One region of the Streptomyces sp. NPDC030143 genome, then DNA from elsewhere that is predicted to be linked to it. Evidence: riboswitches for the same ligand, from Rfam matches in the RefSeq annotation. Region 1 holds a riboswitch; the other holds the start of a gene.
The links. Region 1 has a riboswitch for glycine ahead of gcvP (aminomethyl-transferring glycine dehydrogenase). Riboswitches for the same ligand answer to the same signal wherever they lie in the genome.
Positions count from the first base shown of each region.

Region 2: another riboswitch for glycine. It lies ahead of gcvT (glycine cleavage system aminomethyltransferase GcvT); the one in region 1 lies ahead of gcvP (aminomethyl-transferring glycine dehydrogenase).

Region 1 covers NZ_JBVIAY010000020.1:5,618-20,566, forward strand. The annotation lists gene ACZ4YY_RS28375 (FHA domain-containing protein) at 61-945, shown strand; gene ftsR (transcriptional regulator FtsR) at 986-1,723, shown strand; gene ACZ4YY_RS28385 (bifunctional nuclease family protein) at 1,810-2,283, shown strand; gene ACZ4YY_RS28390 (MerR family transcriptional regulator) at 2,531-3,214, shown strand; gene ACZ4YY_RS28395 (DNA polymerase IV) at 3,307-4,728, shown strand; gene ACZ4YY_RS28400 (PRC-barrel domain-containing protein) at 4,891-5,262, opposite strand; glycine riboswitch at 5,376-5,471, shown strand; gene gcvP (aminomethyl-transferring glycine dehydrogenase) at 5,648-8,533, shown strand; gene ACZ4YY_RS28410 (TOBE domain-containing protein) at 8,588-9,007, opposite strand; gene ACZ4YY_RS28415 (TOBE domain-containing protein) at 9,112-9,507, opposite strand; gene ACZ4YY_RS28420 (APC family permease) at 9,693-11,645, opposite strand; gene ACZ4YY_RS28425 (extracellular solute-binding protein) at 12,188-13,483, shown strand; gene ACZ4YY_RS28430 (carbohydrate ABC transporter permease) at 13,490-14,491, shown strand; gene ACZ4YY_RS28435 (carbohydrate ABC transporter permease) at 14,659-14,949, shown strand, end outside.
Region 2 covers NZ_JBVIAY010000016.1:587-15,535, forward strand. The annotation lists gene gcvT (glycine cleavage system aminomethyltransferase GcvT) at 53-1,171, opposite strand; glycine riboswitch at 1,246-1,358, opposite strand; glycine riboswitch at 1,359-1,458, opposite strand; gene ACZ4YY_RS25205 (AAA family ATPase) at 1,635-2,303, shown strand; gene ACZ4YY_RS25210 (enhanced serine sensitivity protein SseB) at 2,517-3,323, shown strand; gene ACZ4YY_RS25215 (enhanced serine sensitivity protein SseB C-terminal domain-containing protein) at 3,535-4,332, shown strand; gene ACZ4YY_RS25220 (ABC transporter permease) at 4,656-5,663, shown strand; gene ACZ4YY_RS25225 (ABC transporter substrate-binding protein) at 5,732-7,531, shown strand; gene ACZ4YY_RS25230 (ABC transporter permease) at 7,671-8,669, shown strand; gene ACZ4YY_RS25235 (ABC transporter ATP-binding protein) at 8,666-9,763, shown strand; gene ACZ4YY_RS25240 (ABC transporter ATP-binding protein) at 9,760-11,178, shown strand; gene ACZ4YY_RS25245 (trimeric intracellular cation channel family protein) at 11,242-11,898, shown strand; gene ACZ4YY_RS25250 (alpha/beta hydrolase) at 11,807-13,042, opposite strand; gene ACZ4YY_RS25255 (thioesterase family protein) at 13,198-14,052, shown strand; gene ACZ4YY_RS25260 (TetR family transcriptional regulator) at 14,864-14,949, opposite strand, start outside.

The DNA of each region.
Region 1 (14,949 bases):
CCGGCAGGGGCATGAGGTTGCGGGGGGTCGGCGCACCGATCGGGTGGTGCGTGGTGGAAACTGTCTGGTGGATACGGACGTTGTGAAGGTGTCCGGGTCGGCCGGTGTATTCAGTCAGGGTTCGTCCTGCCCCACGGGCGGGTCTGTTTCGGTCAAGGGGAATCGCCCGTGAAGTTGTTTGCGAAGTTGTTCGGCAAGAGCGCGCGAGAGGGCAGCGACAACGCGACCGCCCGTCATCGCGCACAGCCCGATGCAGAGGGTCAGCGGCCGCTGTTCCGGGACCAGGTGGGTGGTCCGGGCGGGGACATTTCCGGAGGTCAGGGCGCGGCGTCTGTTGACCCTGCCCAGTCCGGCGGCATAGGTTTCGGCCAACCGTCAACCTCAAGTACGGGTGGAGGGTTTTCCCCTATGTCGGCCCTGGTGTGTACGAGGTGCGGTAACCGCAACGCGGAGAACAGCCGCTTCTGCTCCAACTGCGGTGCTCCGCTGCGCCCCGGTGTGACGCCGGAGCGCGCGTCGGAGACGACTTCCACGATCTCGATCTCCGGTCTCGAGGCCTACGACTCCGAGGCCACCGGTCAGACGCAGTTGCCGTCGCTGTCTCCCGAGGCGCAGGCCGCGGTGGACGCGCTGCCGCTCGGTTCGGCGCTGCTGGTCGTGCGCCGGGGGCCCAACTCGGGTAGCCGCTTCCTGCTGGACGGCGACCTGACCACGGCCGGGCGTCACCCGCAGAGCGACATCTTCCTGGACGACGTGACCGTCTCGCGTCGGCACGTGGAGTTCCGGCGTCGTCCCGACGGCTCGTTCACGGTGGCGGACGTCGGCAGTCTGAACGGCACCTACGTCAACCGGGAGCGGATCGACGAGGTTCCCCTGTCGAACGGTGACGAGGTGCAGATCGGCAAGTACCGGCTGGTCTTCTACGCGAGCCAGCGAGGCTACTGACCCTCCGGACTCCGTCCGGGGGGACCCCCAGGGAAGGCCCATGCTTCGAACACCGAGGGGCGGTGCCGGACACGGCACCGCCGCCGCGGACGGTGGCCTGATGAGCATCGGCACGGTGCTGAACGTGCTGCGCGACGAGTTTCCCGAGGTCACCATCTCCAAGATCCGTTTCCTGGAGTCGGAGGGGCTCGTCGAGCCGCAGCGGACGCCCTCGGGGTACCGCAAGTTCAGCGCCCGTGACGTCGAGCGTCTCGGCCACGTACTGCGAATGCAGCGGGACCACTATCTGCCGCTCAAGGTGATCCGGGAACACCTGGACGCCATGGAGCGCGGCGAGGCCGTGCCGCTGCCGACGGTGGGGCGTCAGCGGGACGGGGAGGCGATCCCGGAGCCGTCCGAGGTGCCCACCGCAGCCCGGATCGGACGGGCCGAGCTGCTGGCGGCGGCCGGTATCGGGGAGCGGGAACTCGAGGAGTGGGAGTCGTACGGACTCCTCGTGCCGCTGGAGGGCGGGGTCTACGACGCCGAGGCGGCCACGGTCGCCTCGTTGATCGCCGAGCTGGGGCGGTTCGGGATCGAGCCCCGGCACCTGCGGGTGATGAAGGCCGCGGCCGATCGTGAGGCCGGGCTGGTGGACCAGGTGGTCGCCCCGCTCAGACGGCATCGCAACCCGCAGACCAGGGCCCACGCCGAGGCCCGGACGAAGGAGCTCGCCGGGCTCACCGTCCGGCTGCACGCGGCGCTGGTGCAGACCGCGCTCGGGGTGCGGCTGCCCTGAAGCGCCGGTGGCCTCGGGCGGCCGGATCGGTCACCCGTTCCCGGCCCGACTACCCAAACGTCCCGAGCACGGCCTAGGGTTGCTGTGTGAACGAGCTCGATGTCGTAGGTGTCCGGGTCGAGATGCCCTCCAACCAACCGATCGTGCTGCTGCGTGAAGTGGGAGGCGACCGCTACCTCCCCATCTGGATCGGACCGGGGGAGGCGACGGCCATCGCCTTCGCCCAGCAGGGCATGGCCCCCGCGCGGCCGCTGACCCACGACCTGTTCAAGGACGTGCTGGAGGCCGTCGGCCAGGAGCTCACGGAAGTGCGCATCACGGACCTGCGTGAGGGCGTCTTCTACGCGGAGCTGGTCTTCGCCAGCGGGGTGGAGGTCAGCGCCCGCCCGTCCGACGCCATAGCGCTGGCCCTGCGCACCGGGACGCCGATCTACGGCAGCGACACCGTGCTGGACGACGCGGGGATCGCCATTCCCGACGAGCAGGAGGACGAGGTGGAGAAGTTCCGCGAGTTCCTCGACCAGATCTCGCCGGAGGACTTCGGGACCAGCAACCAGTAGGTGCGCAAGGACTGTGCTCCCGGCCGGCCCGGCCCGCCGCCACCGCGCCCCTTGCAGGCAATTGCCAACGGCGAGTGAGAGCGTCCTGCGGCCTCCGCTGAGGGCATTCGGCTAGCCTTTCCCCGCGGTGGGGTGCGGGAAACCACTCTTAGGGTGATTATCACTCGGCGTGGCGAGTGTGGCGATCGTTGACGCACCCCTGGTGACTGCCTACCGTCGAGAAGGCAGGTCAAGGACGGAGGTCGGCGTGGGAAGCAGCGGCGACGGTACGGCTGGGGGCGCCCCCGGACTCGGTGTCGGGGTGAGCGGTCCGTACCCTTCCCCGAGCTCTCGGCTCCGCTCGAGCGGGGGGTACCCCCCTCACGGCGGCGCGGCCGATCACGTCCCCCAGCGACCGGCGGCCGTGCCCAGCAGCGGAGGGGCGACGTCCATGGCTTCCGAGCAGATCGGCTACCGCGGTCCGACGGCCTGTGCGGCCGCCGGCATCACCTACCGGCAGTTGGACTACTGGGCGCGCACCGGGCTCGTCGAGCCGAGCGTGCGGCCCGCGTACGGGTCCGGCACGCAACGCCTGTACAGCTTCCGGGACGTCGTCGTCCTGAAGATCGTCAAGCGGTTCCTCGACACGGGCGTGTCACTGCAGAACATCCGCACCGCCGTCCAGCATCTGCGGGAGCGCGGGTTCCGGGACCTGGAGCGCATGACGCTGATGAGCGACGGCGCCACGGTCTACGAGTGCACCTCGCCGGACGAGGTCCACGCGCTGCTCCAGGGCGGTCAGGGCATCTTCGGGATCGCGGTCGGCGTGGTGTGGCGGGACGTGGAGAGCGCGCTGTCGCAGTTGCACGGGGAGCGTGTGGACACCGGCGAGACGCTCGTCGGCCACAACCCGTCGGACGAGCTGGCGCGAAGGCGCAACCGGGCGGTCTGAGGCCGGCCCCGCCCGGGGCGGGGTGAGGGTCCGCCGGGCGGCGGGTGGGCTGTGTGACGTCATTGTCAGTGGCGTGGTGCAGCATCGGAGATGTGAGAAACGCGCCCACGATCCTGCATCTCGACATGGATGCCTTCTTCGCCCAGGCGGAGCAGGCGTCCAAGCCGAGTCTGCGCGGGAAAGCGGTGGTCGTGGGCGGCCTGGGGCCCCGGGGCGTGGTGGCGACCGCCTCGTACGAGGCGAGGGTCTTCGGGGTGCACTCGGCGATGCCGATGGCCCAGGCGCGCCGGCTGGCGCCGAACGCCGCCTACCTCGTCCCGCGCGGCGGGTTCTACCGGTCGATCAGCGATCAGGTCATGGGGCTGCTGCGGGCGCTGTCGCCGTTGGTGGAGCCGCTGAGCCTGGACGAGGCCTTCGTGGACCTGGAGGCCGGGGGCGCGGCCTGGGACAGCGCGTCGGCGCGGCTGGCCGGCTCGCGGCTGCGCGCGGACATCCGGGCCGTCACCGGGCTCACCGGGTCGGTGGGGCTGGCCGCCTCGAAGATGCTCGCGAAGATCGCCTCCGAGCAGGCCAAGCCGGACGGGCTGGTGTTGATCGAGCCGGGGACCGAGCGGGCGCTCCTGGGGCCGATGCCGGTGCGGACCCTGCCCGGGGTCGGTCCGGCGACCGGCGACCATCTGAGACGGGTGGGCATCACCACGGTCGACGAACTCGCCGAGGCCGGTGAGGACGAGCTCGTCCGGCTGCTGGGCAAGGCGCACGGACACGCGCTGTACGCCATGGCGCTGGCCCGCGACGACCGGCCCGTGGTCGCGGAGCGGGAGGCCAAGTCGGTGTCGGTCGAGGACACGTACGACGTGGACATCCATGACCGGGTGCGGGTGGAGCTGGAGGTGCAGCGGCTGGCGGATCGGTGTGTGCGCAGGCTGCGGGGGGCGGGGCTGTCGGGGCGGACCATCGTGCTGAAGGTGCGGCGCTACGACTTCTCGACGCTGACCCGGTCCGAGACGCTGCGCGGGCCGACGGACGATCCGGCGGTGGTGCGGGAGGCGGCGGCGCGGCTGCTGGACTCCGTGGACACGACGGGCGGGGTGCGGTTGCTCGGTGTGGGGGTCAGCGGTCTGGCGGACTTCACGCAGGAGGACCTGTTCGCGCAGGCGGCCGAGGAACGGGCGGAGGGGCCCGAGGAGGAGGTTGTGCAGGAGCGGGCTCCCGAGGAGCCGGTACCGGCCGAGCAGCGGTGGCGTCCGGGGCACGACGTGCGGCATGCCGAGCTGGGGCACGGGTGGGTGCAGGGCAGCGGGCTGGGCCGGGTGACCGTGCGGTTCGAGACGCCCGACTCCGAGCCGGGCAGAGTGCGGACCTTCCGCGTCGACGACCCGGATCTGGAGCCGGCGGAACCGTTGCCGTTGGTGCGGCGGGGAGAGGGGGAGGAACCCGCACAGGGGGTGTCGAGCGCGGCCGACGGGGTGTCGGCGGGTGAGGGGCGAAGGGGGCCGGCGGGGGCGAGGTGAGCCGGTGGCGGGGTCTGGGGGGCCGCGAAGCGGTGGGGAGGGAGGGGAGGGCCGGGCGGTTCACCCGTCGGGCCGAAGGGCGTGCGGACGGTGTGGGGGTGCGGCTCGTGCGGTTCTGTGCCGGCCGGGGCGCGCGGGGCCGGTGCCGGTGTCGGTGTCGGCTCAGCTCTCGTCGGTGCCGGCCAGCCTGCCGAAGTCGTGGTCCGGGACCGACGGAGGAGAGGACACGTCGAGGCCGTAGTGGTGGTAGAGCTGGAGTTCCTGCTCCGGGGAGAGGTGCCGGCCCACCCCGAAGTCCGGGGCGTCCTTGATCAGGGCCCGGTCGAAGGGGACGCGCAGGGTGCCCTCCACCAGCTCGCTGGGCTCCAGAGGGACGAAGGCGTCCCGCGAGAACAGACCGGTCCGTATGGCCGCCCACTCCGGTACCCCGGTCGCGTCGTCGAGGTAGACCTCGTCGATCGTGCCGATCTTGGTGCCGTTGCGGTCGAACGCCTTGCGGCCGATCAGGTTGCGCGGGTCGATCTCGGTCTGCACGTGCCCTCCAGGTGGTCGCACATCATCCGTAAGCACTACAAAAGAGCACATCGGGACGAGCGGCCACTCGAAGTCGGCATCATTGACCTCGCTGGTAGTCTGGCAAAGGCTGCTGACCCCGTGCGGGAGAGTCCTCCGGAGATCTCCGGAGGCGCCGAAGGAGCAAATCCTCCCCGGAATCTCTCAGGCTCACGTACCGCACGGACGAGGTCACTCTGGAAAGCAGGGCGGGTGTCGACGGCTTCCGCTCTCACCGACGGTGAAAGCCGGGCGCCCGTGGGCGGCCGGTGAAGCTCTCAGGTTGAGATGACAGAGGGGGAGGCCGTCCGGGTACCCGCGCCGTGGTGCCCCTCGAAGGTCGTGTCAGACCAGGAGGCCTCCGCAAATGACCGCCCATCGCATTCCGCTCTCCGAGCTCGAGCAGGGAATCCCGTTCGAGCAGCGCCACATCGGGCCCGACCAGGAGGCGCGGGCCAAGATGCTCGCGCAGGTCGGGTACGGCTCGCTGGACGAGCTGACCGCCGCCGCGGTCCCGGACGTGATCAAGAACGCCGACGCGCTGGACCTGCCGGGCGCGCGGACCGAGGCCGCGGTGCTGGCCGAGCTGCGGGCGCTGGCCGACGGCAACCAGGTGCTCGACTCGATGATCGGCCTCGGCTACTACGGGACGTTCACCCCGCCCGTCATCCTGCGCAACGTCATGGAGAACCCCGCCTGGTACACGGCCTACACGCCGTACCAGCCGGAGATCTCCCAGGGGCGGCTCGAGGCGCTGCTGAACTTCCAGACGATGGTCGCCGACCTCACCGGGCTGCCGACCTCCGGTGCCTCGCTGCTCGACGAGGGCACGGCCGCCGCCGAGGCGATGGCGCTGTCCCGGCGCATGGGGAAGAACAAGAAGGGTCTCTTCCTGATCGACGCGGACGTGCTGCCGCAGACGATCGCCGTGATCGGGACCCGTGCCGAGCCGACCGGTGTCGAGGTGGTCGTCGCCGACCTCAGCGAGGGCATCCCGGCCGAGATCGCCGCGCGGGAGATCAACGGCGTGCTGATCCAGTACCCGGGCGCCTCCGGTGCCGTCCGCGACATACGGCCGGTCGTCGAGCAGGCGCACGCGCTGGGGGCGCTGGTGACCGTCGCCGCCGATCTGCTGGCGCTGACGCTGCTGAAGTCGCCCGGTGAGCTCGGGGCGGACATCGCCGTCGGGACGACCCAGCGGTTCGGTGTGCCGATGGGCTTCGGCGGACCGCACGCCGGCTACATGGCCGTCCACGAGAAGTTCGCGCGCAGCCTGCCCGGGCGGCTGGTCGGCGTGTCCGTGGACGCCGACGGCAACAAGGCCTACCGGCTCGCGCTCCAGACGCGGGAGCAGCACATCCGGCGGGAGAAGGCGACCAGCAACATCTGCACGGCGCAGGTGCTGCTCGCCGTCATGGCCGGCATGTACGCCGTCTACCACGGGCCCGAGGGGCTGCGGACGATCGCCCGGCGCACCCACCGGTACGCGACCGTCCTCGCGGCGGGGCTCACGGCCGGGGGAGCCGAGGTCGTCACCGGCTCCTTCTTCGACACGCTGACCGTTCGCGTGCCCGGCAGGGCCGCCGACGTCGTGGCCGCGGCGCGCGGCAACGGCGTCAACCTGCACCTCGTCGACGCCGACCATGTGTCGATCGCCTGCGACGAGACCACCGGGCGCGCCCAGGTCGCCGCCGTCTGGGGCGCCTTCGGGGTCGACGGGGACGTCGAGGCGCTGGACGCGGTCGCCGAGGACACGCTGCCGGACGGGCTGCTGCGCACCGACGACATCCTCGCCCACCCCGTCTTCCACCAGCACCGCTCCGAGACCGCGATGCTGCGCTACCTGCGTCGGCTCGCCGACCGTGACTACGCGCTGGACCGCGGCATGATCCCGCTGGGCTCCTGCACCATGAAGCTCAACGCGACCACCGAGATGGAGCCGGTCACCTGGCCCGAGTTCGGGCAGCTGCACCCCTTCGCGCCCGCCGAGCAGGCGCAGGGCTACCTCACGCTCATCCGCGAGCTGGAGGAACGCCTCGCCGAGGTCACCGGGTACGACACGGTGTCCCTCCAGCCCAACGCCGGGTCGCAGGGCGAGCTGGCCGGGCTGCTGGCGGTCCGCGGATACCACCGGGCCAACGGGGACGAGCAGCGCACGGTGTGTCTGATCCCGTCGTCCGCGCACGGGACCAACGCCGCCAGCGCCGTCATGGCCGGTATGAGGGTCGTCGTGGTGAACACCGCCGAGGACGGCGAGATCGACGTCGAGGACCTGCGGGCGAAGATCGACAAGCACCGGGACGAGCTGTCGGTGCTGATGATCACCTACCCGTCGACGCACGGGGTGTTCGAGGAACACGTCGCCGACATCTGCGCGCAGGTGCACGAGGCCGGCGGGCAGGTCTACGTCGACGGCGCAAACCTCAACGCGCTGGTCGGGCTCGCCAAGCCGGGGCACTTCGGCGGCGACGTCTCCCACCTGAACCTGCACAAGACGTTCTGCATCCCGCACGGCGGCGGCGGTCCCGGCGTCGGTCCGGTGGCCGTGCGCTCGCACCTGGCGCCGTACCTTCCGAACCACCCGTTGCAGCCGGCCGCCGGGCCGGAGACCGGTGTGGGGCCGATCTCCGCGGCGCCGTGGGGCTCGGCGGGCATCCTGCCGATCTCCTGGGCCTACGTGCGTCTCATGGGCGGTGAGGGGCTGAAGCGGGCCACGCAGGTGGCGGTGCTCAGTGCCAACTACGTCGCCAAGCGCCTCGAGCCGCACTACCCGGTGCTGTACACCGGTCCCGGTGGTCTGGTCGCGCACGAGTGCATCATCGACCTGCGTCCGCTGACCAAGGCGACCGGCGTCACCGTCGACGACGTCGCCAAGCGGCTCATCGACTACGGGTTCCACGCGCCGACGATGTCGTTCCCGGTGGCCGGGACGCTGATGATCGAACCGACCGAGTCCGAGGACCTGACCGAGCTCGACCGGTTCTGCGAGGCGATGATCGCGATCCGTGCGGAGATCGAGAAGGTCGGCGCCGGGGAGTGGCCCGCCGAGGACAACCCGCTGCGCCACGCCCCGCACACCGCCGCCGCGCTCGGTGGCGCGTGGGAGCACGCGTACACGCGCGAGGAGGCCGTCTTCCCGGCCGGGGTGTCCGCCGCCGACAAGTACTGGCCGCCGGTGCGCCGCATCGACCAGGCCTTCGGCGACCGCAACCTGGTCTGCTCGTGCCCGCCGCTGGACGCGTACGAGGACTGAGCGAAGCGTGTGAGGGGCTCCCGGCCGGGTCAGGGCCGGGAGCCCCTCGGCGTGTCACGGCGTGGCGAGTGCGACGTCGGTCGACTTGATCAGGGCGACGACGGCGGAGCCGGGTGCGAGGGCGAGGTCGGTGACGGCGTCCGCGGTGATCACGGTGGTCAGTTCCGCGTCCTGGACGGACACCTTGACGGCGGCCATGGCGCCGCCCGTCCTGACCTCGGTGACCGTGCCCGGAAGCTGGTTGCGTACGGAGAGACCCTCGACGCGGGCTGTGGCGAGGGAGACCTCCGTCGACTTCACCAGGGCGCGGACGGCGGAGCCCGCGGCCAGGGCGAGGTCGTCGGCCGCCTCCCGGGTGATCGCCGCGGTGAGGTCCTGCCCGCCGGTCAGCCGGATCGTGACGGTGGCCATGGCCTCGCCGGTGGTGACGGCGGTGACGGTGCCGTGCAACTGGTTGCGGATGCTCAGGGTCATGGCGACCCACCGTAGTGCTCGGGGCCGTCCGGTCCGGGCAGGTGACGGTCCGCACCGCCTCGGCCGTCGCCCCACCGGGGGAGGAGGATGGGCCGGCGCAGGGATCAGGCGCGGTCGATGTGCACGTTCGTCGACTTCACACGGGCCGTCGCCTCCATCCCCACCTCGAGGCCCAGCTCCTCGACGGCCTCCCGGGTCAGCAGGGAGACGAGGCGGTGCGGGCCGGCCTGGATCTCCACCTGGGCGGCGACGTCGCCGAGCTTGATCGCGGTGACGATGCCGGGGAAGGCGTTGCGGACCGAGGTGTGGGGCGGGCCCTCCTCGGCGCCGCCGGACCCGGCGAGTTCGACGGAGAACGCGGCGAGGTCCCTGCCGTCGATGAGGCGTCGTCCGGTGTCGTCGCGGTGGGTGGCCACCCGGCCCGCGTCCGCCCAGCGGCGCGCGGTGTCCGGGCTCACGCCGAGCAGCCGCGCGGCCTGGCCGATGGTGTAGGACTGCATGCCGGTCACGATAGGGCCACGCGGGCCCCCGTGTGCCGTCCGGGCAGGTCGGAGGCCTCCCGCACGGACTGGGAGATCGCGTCGCCGGTCCGCACGGTCGTTCGCTGCTCGGCGCGGTCCGGCGCGGGCGGGACGATCCTCGCCGACGCCCTCGCCGGGCAGGACGGCGTGCTGCCGGTGGCCGGTCAGCCCGTGTGGACGCGGGGGCGGCGGTCGCGGTCCGGTTCGGCCTCCCGCAGGACCTCGCGGGTGACCGGGGCGACCTCGCCCTGCCCGAAGAGGAAGAAGCGCAGGAAGTTCGCGAACGGGTTGCCCTCGGTCCACTCGAAGTAGATGTGCGGTGTGCGGCCCGTGGTGTCGCGGACGTGGAGGAGCAGGGCCGCCAGGGCGTTGGGGATGGAGGAGGACTCCAGCGTCAGGACGCGGTAGCGGTCGTGGAGTACCTCGCCGCGCACGGTGAGGCCCGCCTCGAACTCGGACGGGTCGAGGACCGTGACCTCGACGAAGACGAAGTCCTCGCCGGGGATGTCGTTGTCCTGCCGTATCTGTTCGATCTTGTCGCGGTACTCGGCGGTGTCGCGCCGGTCGGGCTCGTTGGCGATGAAGCGGATCTTCCGGCTGGCCATGTCCCGGATGAACCGTTCCGCCATGGGGTCGAGCGTCACGCTCGTCACCCGCAGTTCGAAGGCGCGGGCCAGGCGGGACAGGAGGGAGACGAGGATGATGCCCGCGATGAAGCAGGCGCCGATCTTGACGCCGTCGGGACGCTCGATGACGTTCGCGACCGTCGTGTAGAGGAACACCGCGGAGATCACGGCGAAGGCGATGGTCCAGCCCCGCTGCCCGGCCTTGCGGGCGGCGATGGTCACGGCGATGGCGGCGGAGCTGATCAGGACGAGGACACCGGTGGCGTAGGCACCTCCCTGGGCGTTGACGTCCGCGTCGAAGAGCCAGGTGACCAGGAAGGCGATCAGGGTGAAGACGATGACCATCGGGCGCACGGCCCGGGCCCAGTGCGGGGCCATGCCGTACCGGGGCAGGTAGCGGGGCATCAGGTTGAGCAGGCCGGCCATGGCGGAGGCGCCCGCGAACCACAGGATGGCGATCGTGGAGGCGTCGTAGACCGTGCCGAAGGCGTTGCCCAGGTAGGCGTGGGCCAGGTACGCCAGGGCACGGCCGTTGGCCTCACCGCCCGCCTCGAACTCCTTCTCCGGGATGAGGAGGGTGGTGATGAAGCTGGTGGCGATCAGGAAGCCGCTCATGATCAGGGCGGCCGTGGTGAGCAGCTTCCTGGTGTCGCGGACACGGCCGGTCGGCCTCGCCTCGGTGTCGTCGGGGTCGCCCTCGACGTGAGGCATGACGGCGACGCCGGTCTCGAAGCCGGAGAGGCCGAGGGCGAGCTTCGGGAAGACGAGCAGCGCGACGCCGATCATGACGAAGACGTTGCCGTGCTCGGCGGTCAGGGCGTTCGACCAGTCGGTGACGACGTGGCCCGCGGTGATCACGTGCCACAGGCCGACCACGACGACGACGGCGTTCAGCGCCAGGTAGACGCCCACCAGGGCGACGGCGACGCCGACGGCCTCCAGGAAGCCCTTGAGGAAGACCGCGCCGAGCAGAGCCACCAGGACGAGGGTGATCAGCAGTTGGCGGCCGTGCAGGGCGGCGGTCAGGTGGGGGTTCTCGACCAGGTGGGTGGAGGCGTCCGCCGCGGAGAGGGTGATGGTGATCAGGAAGTCGGTGGCGGCGAAGCCGAGGAGGGTCAGGACGAACAGCTTGCCCTGCCAGAACGACAGCAGGCGCTCCAGCATCGCGATCGAGCCCTCGCCGTGGGGACTCTCCTCGGCCACGCGCCGGTAGACGGGCAGGGCACCGGCCAGGGTGACGATCACCAGCACGATCGTGGCGATCGGGGAGAGCAGTCCGGCGGCGAGGGCCGCGATGCCCGGCTGGTAGCCGAGGGTGGAGAAGTAGTCGACGCCGGTCAGACACATGACCCGGTACCAGCGCTGGCCCTTGTGCGGTGACTCCGGTCGGGCGTGTGGTCCCTTGAGTCCGCCGTCCCTGCCCATGTCGGACAGGCCCTCCAGCATCCAGGCGCGCAGACGACTGGCTGGGGGGTGTTCGGTGGTGGCCATCGGCGTGCTCCTGATCAACGGCTCAGCGTGCGGTAATCCGGCCATCACGCGGACGGCGGCACCAGCGTAAGCAGAGCGTGACGCCTGGGCCCATGGCTGAGGGGGGCGACTGCGTCAAGCTTCCGTTAAGACCCGGCGGGTGGTGACCGGCGTCACCGCAGCCAGTGGGCGCACGACGGAGGTGCCGGCCCCTGAGCGAGGGTGCGGGTGCGGGGTGGGGCGGGCCGGCGGCCGGACACCGAGCGTCATGGTGGGCGGGGGGCCGAGGTCTGGCCGCCGTGGGGGTCGTGCCAGTGGCCGGGGCTCGGGGAACCTCCGTGTCGGCTTCGTAATGTTCGGCCTTCAAGTCGAATGTTTCGGGAGCCCGGTCATCGGCGACCATACGGCTGGAGTGGGTGCCGGTCCGATTCCCGGACCGTCCGTTGCGGATTCTCTGCGTTCAAGGGGTTGTCACCTCTTGGAGGCTGTCTCTAGGGTGCGGCAGCAGCGAAGCTTTCTGAGTCTGATCCGAAACTTTCGAAACCTGATCCAAGGAGCGCATGATGGGCGACCCGGCACTGTCCCGCCGCGGCTTCCTGGCGGCCTCCGCCGCAGCCGGTCTGAGCATGACGGCACTGAGCGCCTGCGGTGGCGACTCGGACGGAGGGTCGTCGTCAGGGACGACCACCATCGAGTGGTGGAACATCTCCACCACCCAGCCCACCAAAGACGTCTGGGCCGGCCTCGCCCGGCGGTTCGAGGCCCAGAACCCCAAGGTCAAAATCAAGATCGTCCAACTGGAGAACGACGCCTACAAGTCGAAGATGACGGCGCTGACCGCCTCCGGCAAGCTGCCCGACATCTTCCACACCTGGGGCGGCGGCGTCCTCAAGCAGCAGGTCGACGCCGGTCTCGTCGAGGACCTCACCGACCGCACCAAGGACTGGGCGGACGGCCTGCTGTCGGTCGCCCGTGAGCCGTACCTGATCGACGAGAAGGTGTACGGCATCCCCTTCGACATCGGCATGATCGGCTTCTGGTACAACAAGGCCCTCTTCCGGCGGGCCGGCATCACCGCGCCCCCCACCACATGGACCGCCTTCCTGGACACCGTGCGCAAGCTGAAGGCCGCCGGCATCACCCCGCTCGCCCTCGCCGGCAAGGAGAAGTGGCCCGGCATGTACTACTGGGCCTACCTCGCGATGCGCACCGCCGGCGTGGACGCCCTGCGCACGGCGGGCGACGAGAAGGACTTCACCGGTCAGGGCTTCGTCCAGGCGGGGCAGCACCTGAAGGAGCTCGTCGACCTCCAGCCGTTCCAGAAGGGCTTCCTCGGCGCCGCCTACTCCAGCCCCACCGGCCAGGCCGCCGCCGTCGGCAACGGCAAGGCCGCCATCGAGCTCATGGGCCAGTGGGCCCCGGTGGTCCAGGCGGACGCCGGCAAGGGCCTCGGCGCGGACCTGGGGTTCTTCCCGTTCCCCGAGGTCGAGGGCGGCAAGGGCGCGCTCACCGAGGTGTTCGGCGGAGGCGGCGGACACGCCCTGCGGGCGGGCGCCCCGCAGGCCGCCGTCGACTTCCTGAAGTTCTTCGCGACCGCCGCCACCGACACCGAACTGGTCAAGAAGACCGGCGTGCTGCCCGTCGTCCCCGCCGCCGAGAGCGCCCTCACCGACGTCAACCTGAAGGCCGTGCAGACCCAGTTGAAGGCCGCGACCGGCTTCCAGCTCTACCTCGACCAGGCCTACGCGCCCGCCCTCGGCCAGGAGGTCAACGACAGCGTCGCCGCCCTCATCGCCGGTTCCAAGTCGCCCGAGCAGGTCACCGCGTCGATCACCAAGGTCGCGAAGGAAGAGCAGTAACCGGCGATGACCTCCACCTCCCTCGAAGAGCAGCGCAGCGGGCCCGACGTCGGCCTCCCGCCCCCGGACACGGGGGCGGTGGCCCGGGGCCGGACCCGGCGGCGCGCGCTGCACTGGCTCACCGCCGTCGCCTTCCAGGTGCCCGCCCTGGTGCTGTTCGGCGTGCTCGTCCTGCTGCCGATGCTGTTCGCGCTGTACGCCTCGTTCTTCCGCTGGGGCGGCTTCGGCATGCCCGAGGACTACGTCGGCGGCGACAACTTCACCCGGCTCCTCGACGACCCGGTCTTCCTCGGCGACCTGTGGCGCTGCCTCGTCCTCATCGTGCTCTCGCTCGCGCTCCAGCTGCCGTTCGCCCTCGCCCTGGCGGTCGCCCTCAACCAGCGCATCCGCGGCCGGGCCGTCTACCGCATGCTGTTCTTCGCGCCGTACATCCTGTCCGAGGCCATCACCGGCGTGCTCTTCGCGATGATCTTCGCGCCCGACGACGGTCTCGCCGACCACGTCCTCGGCGCGGTGGGACTCCAGGGGCTCGGCGGCCAGTGGTTCGCCGACCCGGACACCGTCATGGCCACCCTGTTCCTGGTCATGATGTGGAAGTACTTCGGCTTCCACATGATGCTCTACCTGGCCGGACTGCAGTCCATCCCGGCCGAGCTGACCGAGGCCGCCCTGATCGACGGGGCCGGCCCCTGGCAGCGCTTCCGCAACATCACCCTGCCGCTGCTCGCGCCCACGCTGCGCATCAGCGTCTTCCTGTCCGTGATCGGCTCGATCCAGCTCTTCGACCTGGTCTGGGTCACCACCGCGGGCGGCCCCGACCACCACTCCGAGACGATGGCCGTGACCATGTTCCAGTACGGCTTCAAGCGCTACCAGGTCGGCTACGCCAGCGCGATCAGCGTGGCCATGTTCGCCATCAGTCTCGTCTTCGCCCTCGCCTACCAGCGGTTCGTGCTCCGCCGCGACCTGGAGGGGGCCACCACGACCCTGCGAGGAGGCGGCACGTGAGCGCCCGCAAGACCGGCGGCCCGGTGAGGGCCCGTGTGACCGGCGGCCCGGATGCGGCCACCGGGACAGGTGGCACGCAAGGGTCCCGTGGGACCGGTGGGCGGGGGGCCCGCAGGAGCGGCCGTAACCTCCCGCTGCACGTCGTCCTCATCGCCGTCGGGACGGCGATGGTCGTCCCGCTGCTCTACGCCGTCCTGTCCGGCTTCAAGTCCACCGCCGAGCTCTCCCGCAATCCCATCGGCCTGCCCGACTCCTGGGTCACCTCCCAGTACACGGACATCCTGGGTTCCGGTTCGTTCTGGCGGCTGCTCGGCAGCAGCACGCTGATCGCGGTGGGGACGACCGTGGTGGTGGTCGCGGTCTCCGCGCTCGCCGCGTTCTCCTTCGCCCGGTTCGCCTTCCGGGGCCGGGAAGCGCTGTTCACCCTGTTCACGATGGGGCTGATGTTCCCCTTCGCG
Region 2 (14,949 bases), on a different contig from region 1:
AGGGTCACGCATCCGGACCGCCGCCGGACCCGGGTCGGTCCCTGGCCAGTCTCTACTTCGTGCGCTTGTAGAAGGGCAGCGCCACGACCTCGTACGGCTCGTGACTGCCCCGGATGTCCACGCCGACACCCGGCGTGCCCGGTGCCGCGTGGGCGGCGTCGACGTACGCCATCGCGATCGGCCGGCCCAGCGTGGGGGAGGGGGCCCCGGAGGTGACCTCGCCGATCACCGCGCCCTCCGCGACGACGGCGTACCCCGCGCGCGGGACGCGCCGGCCCTCGGCGACCAGGCCGACCAGGACGCGCGGCGGAGCGGTCTCGGCGCGGGCGGCGGCCGCGGTGAGGGCCTCGCGGCCGACGAAGTCGCCCTCCTTGTCGAACTTCACCACGCGGCCGAGGCCGGCGTCGAAGGGCGTCAGCCCGGAGGTCAGCTCGTGCCCGTACAGCGGCATGCCCGCCTCCAGGCGGAGCGTGTCCCGGCAGGACAGACCGCAGGGGATGAGACCGACGCCCTCGCCGGCCTCGGTCAGCGCCTGCCACAGCTCCACGGCGTGCTCCGGATCGACGAACAGCTCGAAGCCGTCCTCGCCGGTGTAGCCGGTGCGGGCGATCAGCGCGGGGACGCCGGCGACCGTGCCGGGCAGGCCCGCGTAGTACTTCAGACCGTCGAGATCGGCGTCGGTGAGGGCCTTCACGATCCCCGGTGACTCCGGCCCCTGGACGGCGATCAGGGCGTACGCGTCCCGGTCGTCGCGCACCTGCGCCCGGAAGCCGGCCGAACGCTCCACGAGGGCGTCCAGGACGACCTGGGCGTTGGAGGCGTTGGCCACGACCATGTACTCGGTCTCGGCGAGCCGGTAGACGATCAGGTCGTCCAGGATGCCGCCGTCGGCCTGGCAGATCATCGTGTAGCGGGCGCGTCCGACGCCGACGGACGCGATGTTCCCGACCAGGGCGAAGTTCAGCAGGCCGGCCGCGTCCGGGCCGGTGACGGTGATCTCGCCCATGTGCGAGAGGTCGAAGAGGCCGGCCTTCGTGCGGACGGCGTTGTGCTCGTCGCGCTCGGAGCCGTAGCGCAGGGGCATGTCCCAGCCGGCGAAGTCGGTCATGGTCGCGCCGAGCGTGCGATGCAGGGCATCGAGCGCGGTGCGGCGGAGTGCGGTACTGCTCATCGGACGGTCGTCTCCCAAGGCGATGGGGCACCTCCCGCGCGAGCTCGTTCGAGCGTGGGCGAGGGCGAGGGCGTTCCTCCCCATCTGTCATCGGAACCTGAGAGGTTCGCCGTGATCGCCCGGAGGGGAGTCACGGCTTGCACCTTGGGTGGGACCGCCGTCACGGCGGCCCGCTTTTCAGATGTGCCTCGCCCGCGCGGTAACGGTGCCTGAGAGATTCAAGGGAGGGACTTGCTCCTTCGGCGCCCCAGCGACGCTGCTGCTGGGAACTCTCCCGCGCGGATTCAAACGGCCGGTATGCAGTTGGCGCCGTCATCATCGCACGCCCCGCCCGGTCGCGGCAGATGGCATCTGTGACCGGGTTGTGGCCGTTCCCGCACCAAAACGTACAACACCGCGCATTACCTTCTCTTTACGTTCGATGGGGAGAAGACTTGTCTGACCCCAGGGGAGGACGATCACGGTGAACAGGACCACGGCATACGCGACCACCTCGGCGCTCGCGCTGCCCGGACAGCCGCAGGCTCCGGGCCGGGAGGCGTGCGGTGCGCGGCCCGCGCCCGTCGTCCGCGACCTGCGCGACCGCGCCGGCCGCAGCCCGCACGGACTTCTCTTCGGGCCCCGCGACCTGGTCGTGGTCACCGGCCTGCCCGGCAGCGGCAAGTCCACGCTCATGAGGCGTGCGGTCCGGGGGGTGCGCATCGACTCCCAGGACACCCGCGACCGGTGGGCCGCCCGCATGCCCCGCTTCCTGCCCTACGCCCTCTACCGGCCCCTCGTCCGCCTCGCCCACTTCGCAGGCCTGCGGCGCGCCCTGCGCGGCGACCGGGGCGTCGTCGTGCACGACTGCGGTACGCAGGCCTGGGTCCGCGCCTGGATCGCCCGTGCGGCCCGCCGCCGCGGCGGCACCCTCCACCTGGTGCTGCTCGACGTCACCCCGGACACCGCCCTGGAGGGCCAGCGCGCACGCGGCCGGGGCGTCTCCCGCTACGCCTTCCTCCGCCACCGCCGCGCCGCCGCCCGCCTCCTGCACGCCGTGGAGAAGGGCCGTCTGCCCCAGGGCTGCGGATCGGCCGTCCTCCTGGACCGCCCGGCGGCGGACACCCTGCGCCGCATCGGGTTCACCGGCTGAGGGGTCCTTGCACCATGAGCGCCCGATCAGGCGCGCGGCCCGGCGCCCTGCGACGTGCGGCACCGGGCCGCGCGGCCCAGGCGGGCACGGTGCAAGGCCCCCGAGGGAGCGGGGCGCGGCCGGAAGGGGTACGGCGATCACGGCCGCCCTCCGCCCGTCACCCGTTAGCCTTTCAGCCACACGAGTGGACCCCAGCAGGTGGCAGGCAGACAGATGGACTTCCCCCCGGCAGACCTCCCGGCGGACTTCTCCGCGGGTTTTCCCGGACAGACGCACCCCCATCCGCACGGCGGATGGCCCGGCAACGAGCTGGAGGAGGTGCTCTCCGCCTCCCTCGGCGTGCCGGGAGCCGGCGGGCGGATCGTGGAGGTGCTGGGGCGCAGCTTCGTGTGGGTCCCGCTGCCCAGCGGGGGCGGCCCGCACAGCGGCGCCCTCGACCTGCCCTCGCTGGAGATCGACGGCCAGGCCTACGTGCCCGTCTTCAGCTCCGAGGAACAGCTGCGCCAGGTCGCCGGTCCGCACATGTCGTACACCGTCGCGCCGGCCGTGGAGTTCGCGCGGGGCCTGCCGCCGCAGGTCGGCATCGCGGTCAACCCCGACGGCGTGGTCGGCATCCCGCTGCCGCCCGCCGCCGTCGCCGAGCTGTGCCGGCAGGGCCGCACCCCGCTGGACGGCCTCGCGAGCGGTGGCCGGGTCCGCCTGTTCGAGCCCGACTGGCAGGACGACCCGGTGGCCTTCCTCTCCGCGGCCTCGGCCGAGTTCGAGGCGACCGGCGTCGTCCGCACGGCCCGCCGCTGCCTCGCCGCCGTCGAGACGGCCGACCCGGTGATGTTCGTCGGCGTGGAGGTGTCCCCGTGGGAGGGCGACCTGCGCGCCGTGCCCCTGGAGGCCCTGGGCAGGGCCCTCGGCACGGCCCCGGCCCCCTGGCCCGTCAACCTGGTGCTGCTCGACGTCACGGACGACCCGGTCGCCCGCTGGATGAAGGAACGCGTGCGCCCCTTCTACACCAGGGCCGACTAGGGGGTTTCCGAAGTCCTGTGCGGTGCCCGCGGTGTCCGGTGCGTGCTCTCGGCGTGCCGGACGGAAGCGCGCGCACCGGATGTACCTCGCAGCGATCAGCCGACGCCCCCGCCGCCGACGAACAACCCGCCCCTCGGTGGGCGCCGGTTGTCGGCAGAGCCACCTAAGCTGGTGTGCACACGCGGGGCAACCAATCGAAGGGGCGGTACAGGTGAGCGCCAGCGGCATCGCGGCCGGGCAGGTCGAGCACATGCTGCGCCAGGTCACGCCCGGGCGCTACGACGCTTACGAGGCGCTGCTGCGCGCGCTCGCCACCCCCTCCACCGGCCAGGTGTGGATGCTGCTCTGGCACGGCCAGGCCGGATCCCCGGACGCCCAGTACGGCGCGATGGAGGTCGAGGGCCACGGCTACGCCCCCTGCGTCACCTCCGCCCAGGAGCTCTCCGCCAGCGGCTGGAACCGGTCCTACGAGGTGGTCGACGGTCTGGACGCGGCGCGCATGCTGTACCCGGACCACTTCGGCCTCTGGCTGAACCCGCACGCCCCGGGCGGCGGCGTCGGCATCCCCTGGCCGGACCTGCGGCGCATCGCGACGGGCCTGGACCGGCAGCCGGCCGGCCCGCTGCGGCTGTCCGAACCCGCCATCGAGGTCCCGCAGTTCTACGCCCTCCTCGCGCAGAACGCCCACCGCACCCCCGCCCTGCGCTCCCTGCGCCGCGCCTGGGTGCAGCCGGCCCTCGGCGCGCCCTACCTCGCCCTCGGGCTCGACCTGTACGACACCTCCCCGGCGGCCGTGGACGCGGTACGGGCGATGATGCAGCAGTCGATCGGCGCGGTGCCCGACGGACTGCCGGTGTCCACGGTCGCCATGACCGACGACCACGACCCGGTCGTGATGTGGATGCGCGCCCACGCCCGCCCCTTCTACGACCGGGACGCGCACGCCCCGGCCGCCCCCGCCCAGGCCCCCGCCGCCGGCTACGGCTACCCCCCGGCGGGCCGTTACTGACCGTTGTGGCCTTGGTGGATCCGGCGATTCCCCTGTGCGGCGGCGGAGTTCTGCGCGCGTAGAGAGGTGCGGTTGGTCCGCTTCTCGTCCGTTTCGTTCAATTAGTCGCTGTCCGACGGTCGTTACCCAACGTCCGGATAACGGAACCCATCTGACCGCATCACGTTTACGCATCCTTTCACTGCCAAGTCTGGCAACAGATCGCCAAAGCGTTGAAGACTCCCGCTCCAGGGGTGCTTCGCCCCTGTGTACGACGGACTGATCACGCCGCTACAGCGGCAAGTGCGGGCCGGCTACCGCCGGTTGAGAGGGGTCCCTGCCAGATGACGGCACCATTGCACGAGCCGACCGCGGAAGCGGCCCCGAGCGCGGCCGAGGAAGCGGCGGTCGCGACCAGCGGCGCCAAGGCCGTACAGGGTCGTTCCCTCGGCCGGATCGCCTGGGAGCGCCTCAAGCGGGACAAGCTCGCCCTGACGGGCGGCATCGTGGTGCTCGCGCTCATCCTGATCGCCCTGCTCGCCCCGGTGATCACCGGTCTGGTCGGGCAGGACCCGAACGAGTACCACGAGGACCTGATCGACCCGCTCTTCGGCACGCCCACGGGCTCCCTGGGCGGCGTCAGCGGCGACCACCTGCTGGGCGTCGAGCCGGTCAACGGCCGCGACATCTTCGCCCGCATCCTCTACGGCGCCCGGATCTCCCTGCTGGTCGGCTTCATGTCGGCCGTGGTCGCCGTGATCCTCGGGACCGTGCTGGGCATCCTCGCCGGCTTCTTCGGCGGCTGGGTGGACTCCCTCATCAGCCGGGTCATGGACGGCCTGCTGGCCTTCCCGCAGCTGCTGTTCATCATCGCGCTGGTCTCCGTCATGCCGAACGAGATGCTGGGACTGACCGGCACGGGCGTGCGCGTCTTCGTGATGATCCTGGTCATCGGCTTCTTCGGCTGGCCCTACATCGGACGCGTGGTGCGCGGGCAGACGCTCTCGCTGCGTGAGCGCGAGTACGTCGAGGCCGCCCGATCCCTGGGCGCCGGACGGCTGTACATCCTGTTCAAGGAACTGCTGCCGAACCTCGTCGCCCCCATCGTCGTGTACACGACGATGATGATCCCCACCAACATCCTCACCGAGGCGGCGCTCAGCTTCCTGGGCGTGGGCGTCAAACCGCCCACGGCCTCCTGGGGGCAGATGCTCTCGAGCGCGATCGACTACTACGAGTCGGACCCCATGTACATGGTGGTTCCGGGCGTGGCGATCTTCATCACCGTTCTTGCCTTCAACCTCTTCGGCGACGGCGTGCGTGACGCGCTGGACCCGAAGGGCTCCCGCTGAACTGCCGTACCCAAGCCTCCCGTGGCACCAGCACGGGGTCTCTCATCTAATCCGGAGGATCCGAGATCGTGACTACCCAACGCACCTCAGGGCGGCGCAAGCAGGCGTTGGCCGCTGCTGCCGCGGTCGCCGCGCTGCTGACCACGGCGGCGTGCGGCGGCGGTGGAGACGACGGCGACAACGGCTCGAAGACCGGTGCCGCCGGCTTCGACGCCGCGAACAACAAGGTCGCCCAGGCCTCCCAGGCCAAGAAGGGCGGCACGCTGAAGTTCGGTGCCGCCCAGGACGCCGACTCCTGGGACACCACGCGCGGCTACTACGGCATGATGTGGAACTTCGCGCGCTACTACAGCCGCCAGCTCGTCACGAACAAGACGGAGCCGGGCGCGGTCGGCGCCGAGCTCACCCCGGACCTCGCCACCGGGCTCGCCAAGGTCACCGACGACGGCAAGACCTACACGTACACCCTGCGTGACGGCATCACCTGGGAGGACGGCAAGCCGATCACGTCCAAGGACGTGAAGTACGGCATCGAGCGCGTGTGGGCGCAGGACGTGCTGTCCGGCGGTCCGACGTACCTGAAGGACGTGCTCGACCCCAAGGGCGAGTACAAGGGCCCGTACAAGGACACCGCCCCGGACAAGCTGGGTCTGAAGGCGATCGAGACGCCGGACGACAAGACCATCGTCTTCAAGCTCCCGAAGGCCAACTCGGACTTCGAGGAGATGCTGGGCCTGATCTCGGCCTCGCCGGTCCGCCAGGACAAGGACACCAAGGCCAAGTACCAGCTGCACCCGTTCTCCTCGGGTCCGTACAAGTTCCAGTCCTACAACCCGGGCAAGGACCTGACGCTGGTCCGCAACACCGCCTGGAAGCAGGCCTCGGACCCGGTCCGCAAGGCCTACCCGGACAAGATCACCATCCAGTTCTTCTCGGACGCCAACCAGCTGGACCAGCGTCTGCTCAACGGTGACCTGGACCTGGACCTCAACCAGACCGGCATGTCGCCGCAGGGCCGCACCACCGCCCTGAAGCAGCACAAGGCCAACCTGGACAACCCGGTCTCCGGCTACATCCGCTACGCGGTCTTCCCGCAGAGCGTTGCGCCGTTCAACAACATCGAGTGCCGCAAGGCCGTCATCTACGGCGCCGACCACGTCTCGCTGCAGACCGCGCGCGGCGGCCCCATCGCCGGCGGTGACATCGGCACCAACATGCTGCCGCCGTCCGTCCCGGGCTCCGAGGGCCAGAAGTACGACCCGTACGAGCTCGCCGGCGCCAACAAGAACGGCAACGTCGCCAAGGCCAAGGAAGCGCTGAAGGCCTGCGGCCAGCCGAACGGCTTCAAGACCACCATCGCGGTCCGCAACAACAAGCCCGTCGAGGTGGCCACCGCCCAGTCCCTCCAGGCGTCGCTGAAGAAGATCGGCATCACCGCCGAGATCGACCAGTACGACGGCTCGCAGACCTCCGGCATCATCGGCAGCCCCTCGAACGTGAAGAAGAAGGGCTACGGCATCATCATCATGGGCTGGGGCCCGGACTTCCCGTCCGTCCAGGGCTACGGTCTGCCGCTGTGGAACAGCAAGTACATCCAGGAGAGCGGTAACAACAACTACGCGCTCATCAACGACAAGACGATCGACGGCCTGTTCGACTCGTACGTCAACACCCTGGACGACGCCGGCAAGGCCAAGATCGCCACGGACATCAACCACAAGGTGATGGAGGGCGCGTACTACCTGCCCTTCGTCTTCGAGAAGTTCATCAACTGGCGGTCGGACAACCTGGCGAACGTCTACACGACCGACGGCTACAGCGGTCAGTACGACTTCGTCAACCTCGGCCTGAAGAACCCGCAGAAGTAAACCGGCACACCCGCCGTACGGCACGAAAGGCAGGTGAAGGCCGGCGCGGCGTGAGCGCGGGCCACCGGAAGTCCCCCACCGCCCAGAAGGCGTGGGAGGTACCCCACCGGTGGCCCGCCTCCGCGGCGGGCCGAGAGCTGTGCTCGCTTACCTCATCAGGCGGTTGTTCGCCGCCGCAGTGATGCTCGTGGTCATCATCATGGTGGTCTTCGGCATCTTCTTCCTCGTCCCGAAGTGGGCGGGCGTCGACATCGCCTTGAGCTTCGTGGGCAAGCAGGCCGACCCTGCCGCCGTCGAGGGCGTGCGCGAGAAGCTGGGGCTGGGCGACCCGATCTACGCCCAGGTCTGGGAGTTCTTCAAGGGCATCTTCGCCGGCCGCACCTACTCGGGCGGCGGGGACACCATCCACTGCTCCGCGCCGTGCTTCGGCTACTCCTTCCGCAGTGAGCAGGCCGTCTGGCCGGTGCTGACCGACCGCTTCCCGGTGACCCTGGGTCTCGCGCTCGGCGCCGCCGTGCTGTGGCTGCTCCTCGGCGTCGCCGCCGGTGTGCTCTCCGCCCTCAAGCGGGGCACCCTGTGGGACCGCGGTGCGATGGTGGTCGCCCTGGCGGGTGTCTCCCTGCCCATCTACTTCACCGGCATGCTGAGCCTCGCGATCTTCGCCTACGGGCTGAACTGGATCGACGCCCAGTACGTGCCGCTGGAGGACAGCTTCGGCGGCTGGTTCGGCGGCATGATCCTGCCCTGGATCACGCTCGCGTTCCTCTACGCCGCGATGTACGCCCGGATCACCCGCGCCACCATGCTGGAGATCCTCGGCGAGGACTACATCCGCACCGCCCGCGCCAAGGGGCTGAAGGAACAGACCGTCATCGGCAAGCACGCCATGCGCTCCACGATGACGCCCATCCTGACCATGCTCGGCATGGACCTCGGCGCCCTCATCGGCGGCGCGATCCTCACCGAGTCCACGTTCAACCTGCCCGGCCTGGGCCGGGCCGTGCTCGATGCCATCCGCAACCAGGACCTGCCCATCATCGTGGGCGTCACCCTGATCACCTCCCTCGCGGTGCTCGTCGCCAACCTCGTGGTGGACATCCTGTACGCCGTGATCGACCCCCGAGTGAGGCTCACATGACCGACCTCAGCAAGAGCGGAGCGGCCGTGGGCGAGCCCACGAGCGGTTCGCCGGCCCCGAGTTCCTTCCTCGAAGTGCGCGATCTGAAGGTGCACTTCCCGACCGACGACGGCCTGGTCAAGTCCGTCGACGGGCTCAGCTTCCAGCTGGAGAAGGGCAAGACCCTCGGCATCGTGGGCGAGTCGGGCTCCGGCAAGTCGGTGACCTCGCTCGGCATCATGGGCCTGCACACCGCCGGCCAGTACGGCAAGCGCAAGGCGCAGATCTCCGGCGAGATCTGGCTGGACGGCACGGAACTGCTGTCCGCCGACCCGGACCACGTCCGCAAGCTGCGCGGGCGTCAGATGGCGATGATCTTCCAGGACCCGCTGTCGGCGCTGCACCCGTACTACACGATCGGCCAGCAGATCGTGGAGGCCTACCGGATCCACCACGACGTCGACAAGAAGACCGCCAAGCGGCGCGCGGTCGAGATGCTCGACCGGGTGGGCATCCCGCAGCCGGACAAGCGCGTCGACAGCTATCCGCACGAGTTCTCCGGCGGTATGCGCCAGCGCGCGATGATCGCGATGTCGCTGGTCAACAACCCCGAGCTGCTCATCGCGGACGAGCCGACGACCGCCCTGGACGTCACCGTCCAGGCGCAGATCCTCGACCTGATCCGGGACCTGCAGAAGGAGTTCGGCTCCGCGGTCATCGTCATCACCCACGATCTGGGCGTCGTCGCCGAACTCGCCGACGACATCCTGGTGATGTACGGCGGCCGCTGTGTGGAGCGCGGCCCGGCCGAGAAGGTGTTCTACGAGCCCCGCCACCCCTACACCTGGGGTCTGCTCGGTTCGATGCCGCGCCTGGACCGCGAGCAGCAGGAGCGCCTGATCCCGGTCAAGGGCTCCCCGCCCTCCCTGATCAACCTGCCGTCCGGCTGCGCCTTCAACCCGCGCTGCCCGTACGCGGACATCCCGAAGGACGACGTCACCCGCACGGTCCGCCCGGAGCTGGCCGAGGTCGGCAGCCGGCACTGGGCCGCCTGCCACATGAGCACGGAGCAGCGGGAGCGTATCTGGACCGAAGAGATTGCGCCGAAGCTGTGAGTGACGAGAAAGCGGTGACGATTCCCGCGCAGGCTGACCGGACCCGCGCCGACGGCGAGGTGCTGCTGAAGGTCACCGGCCTGCAGAAGCACTTCCCGATCAAGAAGGGCCTGCTCCAGCGGCAGGTCGGCGCGGTGCACGCCGTCGACGGCCTCGACTTCGAGGTCCGCTCCGGTGAGACGCTCGGCGTCGTGGGGGAGTCCGGCTGCGGCAAGTCCACGATGGGCCGGCTGATCACCCGGCTGCTCGAACCGACCGGCGGCACGGTCGAGTTCCAGGGGAAGGACATCACGCACCTCGGTGTCGCGGGCATGCGTCCGCTCCGCCGCGACGTGCAGATGATCTTCCAGGACCCGTACTCCTCGCTGAACCCGCGCCACACCATCGGCACGATCATCGGCGCTCCCTTCAAGCTCCAGGGCGTCGAGCCCGAGGGCGGCATCAAGAAGGAAGTGCAGCGGCTGCTGTCGGTCGTGGGTCTCAACCCCGAGCACTACAACCGCTACCCGCACGAGTTCTCCGGCGGTCAGCGCCAGCGCATCGGCATCGCCCGCGCGCTCGCGCTCAACCCGAAGCTGGTCGTGGCGGACGAGCCGGTGTCCGCGCTGGACGTGTCGATCCAGGCGCAGGTGGTGAACCTGCTGGACGACCTCCAGGAGGAGCTCGGCCTGACGTACGTGATCATCGCGCACGACCTCTCGGTCGTCCGGCACGTCTCGGACCGGATCGCGGTGATGTACCTCGGCAAGATCGTCGAGCTGGCCGACCGCGACCAGCTCTACCGCTCTCCGATGCACCCGTACACCAAGGCGCTGATGTCGGCGGTGCCGATCCCGGACCCGCGGCGCAAGAACGCCAAGAGCGAGCGCATCCTGCTCAAGGGCGACGTGCCCTCGCCGATCTCCCCGCCGAGCGGCTGCCGGTTCCACACCCGGTGCTGGAAGGCGACGGACATCTGCCGGACCACCGAGCCGAACCTCGTCGAGCTGCGGCCGGGCCAGCAGGTCGCCTGCCACCACCCGGAGAACTTCGAGGACCAGGCTCCGCAGGACACCGTCCTGCTGACCGCGGCGAAGGAGGCGGCGGAGCTGGTGGCCGACGAGGTGCTCGCGGAGTCGGCGGAGACGTCGGCGGCGGTGGCCTCGCTGACGCAGGAGGCGAGCGCGGAGCCGGCCGGCACCGACGCCGCCCCGGAGACGGCCTCGGCCGAGGGCTCGTCCGAGGGGAGCGACTCCGCCGAGGGCACGTCCCCGGAGACCGGCCCTTCCGAGGACTCCTCTCCGCAGGCTCCCGCCGAGGCGGCACCCTCGACGGAGGCGCAGCCCGCCCCGGACGCGCCGTCGCCGGATGCCGCGTCCTCTGAGGCGCCCTCCAAGGAAGCGCCCTCCAAGGACGCCCCCTCCCAGGAGAAGTGAGCCGTAGCGAGCCCCCGCCTTGCAATGTAAGGCGGGGGCTTCGTGCTGGGCGAGAATGGAAGGGTGCTCCATCAACTCTTCACCCCCTCCGTTCAGCACACCCTCGACTTGATCGGCATCTTCGTCTTCGCCATCTCCGGCGCGCTGCTGGCCGTCCGCAAGAACTTCGACGTCTTCGGCATCGCCGTCCTCGCCGAGGTCACCGCCCTGGGCGGGGGGATCTTCCGGGACGTGATCATCGGGGCGGTGCCGCCCGCGGCCTTCACGGACCTGGGGTACTTCCTCACCCCGCTGCTCGCCGCCCTGCTCGTCTTCTTCCTCCACCCGCACGTGGAGCGCATCCAGGTCGGGGTGAACGTCTTCGACGCGGCCGGCCTCGGCCTGTTCTGCGTCACGGGCACCACGAAGGCATACGACCACGGCCTGGGCCTCACCGCCTCGGCGGCCCTCGGCCTGGCCACCGCCGTCGGCGGAGGTGTGCTGCGCGACGTCCTCGCCAACGAGGTGCCCTCGCTGCTGCGCTGGGACCGCGACCTGTACGCGGTCCCGGCGATCGTCGGCGCGACGATGGTGGTGCTCTGCATCCGCTTCGACGCCCTGACCCCGCTGGCCAGCGGCACGGCCGCGGTCACCGCCTTCGTGCTGCGGCTGCTTGCGATGCGGTTCCACTGGCGAGCGCCGCGTGCGTGGAACCGTCGCTCGACCGTGCGGGAGGAGTAGCGGCGCCCGCGCGGGTGACGGGCAGCTGTCCCAACTGCGCGGTGAGCCAGCGGAAGACGGTCACCACCTGCGGCCGCCACAGGGCGGCGGTGTGGCCGCCGGCGCTCTTCGGGATGTAGACGACGTGCACGACGGTCGGGGCCTTCGCCTCGCGCTGGAGGGCGACCCCGGCCTCGTAGCCGTCCCCCGGCTGGCCGGAGACGTAGAGGGCGACCGCGGGCGGGGTGGCCGCGCGGCGCAGCAGCAGGTAGGGGTTGTTGGCGCGGCGCAGGACGGGGTTCTGGGCGGCCAGGGAGTTGGGCTCGCCCATCGGGTCGTTGTAGCCGGACAGGCTCACCGCGGCCTCGTATCGGTCGGGGTGGGCGACGGCGAGTTTGACCGCGCAGTGCGCCCCGGCCGAGTAACCGGCGACCGCCCAGCCCTTGGGGGCCGCCTGGGCGCGGAAGTTGTCCCGGACCATCTTCGGCACGTCGACGCTGAGCCAGGAGTCGGCGTCGACGGTGCCCGGGACGTTGGCGCAGCCGGTGTCGACTCCGGGCAGCAGCGTCGTGCGCGGCGCCACCAGGATGAACGGCGCGACCTTGCCCGCGCGCATCAGCGGCAGCAGCTGTTCGTGCACGCGCAGCGTCGCGAACCACGACTTCGCCGAGCCGGGGTAGCCCGGCAGCAGCTCCACGACCGGGAAGGCCCGGTGTCGGTAGGCGGGTTCGTCGTACTGCGGGGGCAGCCATACGTAGACCTCGGCGTTCACGCCGGAGACGCGGCCCTGGAGCTGGGTGACGCGCACCCCGCCGGCCGCGCGCATGCCCGGGCCGTCGGCCGGGGTGAACGTCTGCCGGACGCGCGGCAGCCGCTGCAGGGCGATGCCGCCGGTGCCGTCGGCGCCCAGGGCGGCGGCCTGCTGCACATGGCTGCCGGTGCCGAGCAGGTCGCCCCAGGTGTCGTACAGGTTGTTGGCGTTGTTGACCAGGACGAAGACCAGGGCGACCGCGGTGCCCTGGGCGAACATCAGCATCAGCACCCGAGCCGCGGCCCGCGCCGCCCGGGGCCCGCGCAGCCGCGACCACAGCAGCAGCGGCAGGGCGAGGGCGACGGCGGACAGCGCGATCAGGGTGTAGAGGAACGGGGTCCCGGTGAGGCTCATGTCCCTGGAGAGGGCGGACGACCCGCTCGGGTTGACGCACGAGAACGGACACTTACCTGGAAATTGCCCTCTCTTCACCTGACGTGCCCGTGCGGGGCATGCTCCCCGTCGTCAAAAAGCTACCGCTTAGTAGTTAGCTGTTGTACCGTTCAGGCATGCCAGAAGCAGCAGTCACCGCCCCCGCCGCCCTCGGCGACAGCGAGTTCGACCGCGACACGGCGGTCACCCGGCGCGAGCCCGGCGTCCACGCCGCGGATCTCTCGGCCGGCTGGACGGTCTTCGGCGCCGTCAACGGCGGCTATCTGCTCGCCGTCCTCGGGCGCGCGCTGGCGGACACCCTGCCGCATCCGGACCCCTTCACCGTCACCGGGCACTACCTCAGCGCCTCACGCCCCGGCCCGGCGCTGATCCGCAGCGAGACGGTCCGCGCCGGCCGCACCCTCTCCACCGGGCAGGCCTCCCTCTTCCAGTACGACGACGAGGGCCGCGAGGTCGAGCGGATCCGCGTCCTCGCCTCCTACGGCGACCTCGACGCCCTCCCCGACGACGTCCGCACCTCCGCCAAGCCCCCGGCCATCCCGCCGGTCGGCCAGTGCCTCGGCCCCGGGGACGGCCCCGCCCCCGACGCCGACCAGCAGCCCATCGCCCAGCGGCTGATGCTCAAGCTGGACCCCTCGACCGTCGGCTGGGCCCTCGGAGAGCCCTCCGGCAGGGGCGAGATGCGTGCCTGGTTCGGCCTGGCCGACGGCCGCGACGCCGACCCGCTCTCCCTGCTGCTCGCCGTGGACGCCCTGCCGCCCACCGCCTTCGACCTGGGGATCGCCGGCTGGGTCCCGACGGTCGAACTGACCGTCCACGTCCGCTGCCGTCCGGCTCCCGGCCCGGTGCGCGTCGCCATCACCACGCGCAACCTCGCGGGCGGCTTCCTGGAGGAGGACGCCGAGGTGTGGGACAGCGAGGACCGACTGGTGGCCCAGTCCCGTCAGCTGGCCCGGGTCCGCCTGTTCTGACCGAGGGTGAGGGCCCGTGCGCGCCGGCCCACCCCGTCACGGAGCCGTACCGGCGCAGTACCAGGACGCCCAGCGTGCCTCGGTGCGAACCGTCAGGCCGCCGGGGTCTCTTGAGGCTCCCTTTGCCCGTCGGACAGGCGGGGTACAGGGCGGGCCCAGGGAAGTCCCGGACGCGCTTGGCCGAGTTCCGTGCTCAGGTGTCCTCATCGATCTCGGAGCGGGATCTCATGAAGCGGGTCCTCGAGCCGGTGCGTCTCGCCCCCGCCGTCGCCCTGCCGGCGCTCTCGCCGCTGGTGCTGGTGGCGTGCGGTTCGGGCGACTCGTCCTCCTCGGGCGGCGGTTCCACGGGCGGACAGGCGTGCCGGGCGCCGTCCGGGGTGCCGAGCGGTGCGCCGACGGGTGCACCGTCGGGTGCCCCTTCAGGCGGCCCGTCGGGCGCGCCCACCCGAACCCCGACGGCCGTGCCGAGCGGCGCTCCCTCGGGCTTGCCGAGCGGTGCGCCCGGCGGCGGGCGGGGCGGCCAGGGCGGCCCCGGCGCAGGCGAGGGCGGCTGCGGTGGGCCGGGTGGCGGGCAGCAGGGCGGGCAGGCTCAGCAGCAAGGCTGACGAGCCGTCGGGACCGTGTGCGGGGGCGCGGGCGGCACATCCGGGAGACGGATGGGCCGCCCGCTCGCCTGTGCGGGGCGCGGCGGGGTGGGGCTGGGGGGTGGGGCGAGGAAGCGGACGGGGGCGGGGCGCGGCCCGAGCCGGGTCGGCCCGGGATCCCCGTCGGCGGGCCCGGGGCCGGACCGGGTCGGATCCCGGCGGCCCGCTCAGTCGAGCCAGTGGTGGCGACCGATGCTGATCAGCCGCAGCTGGCGGGTCGCGAGCGAGGTGACGCGCTCGCGGTCCTCGGCGG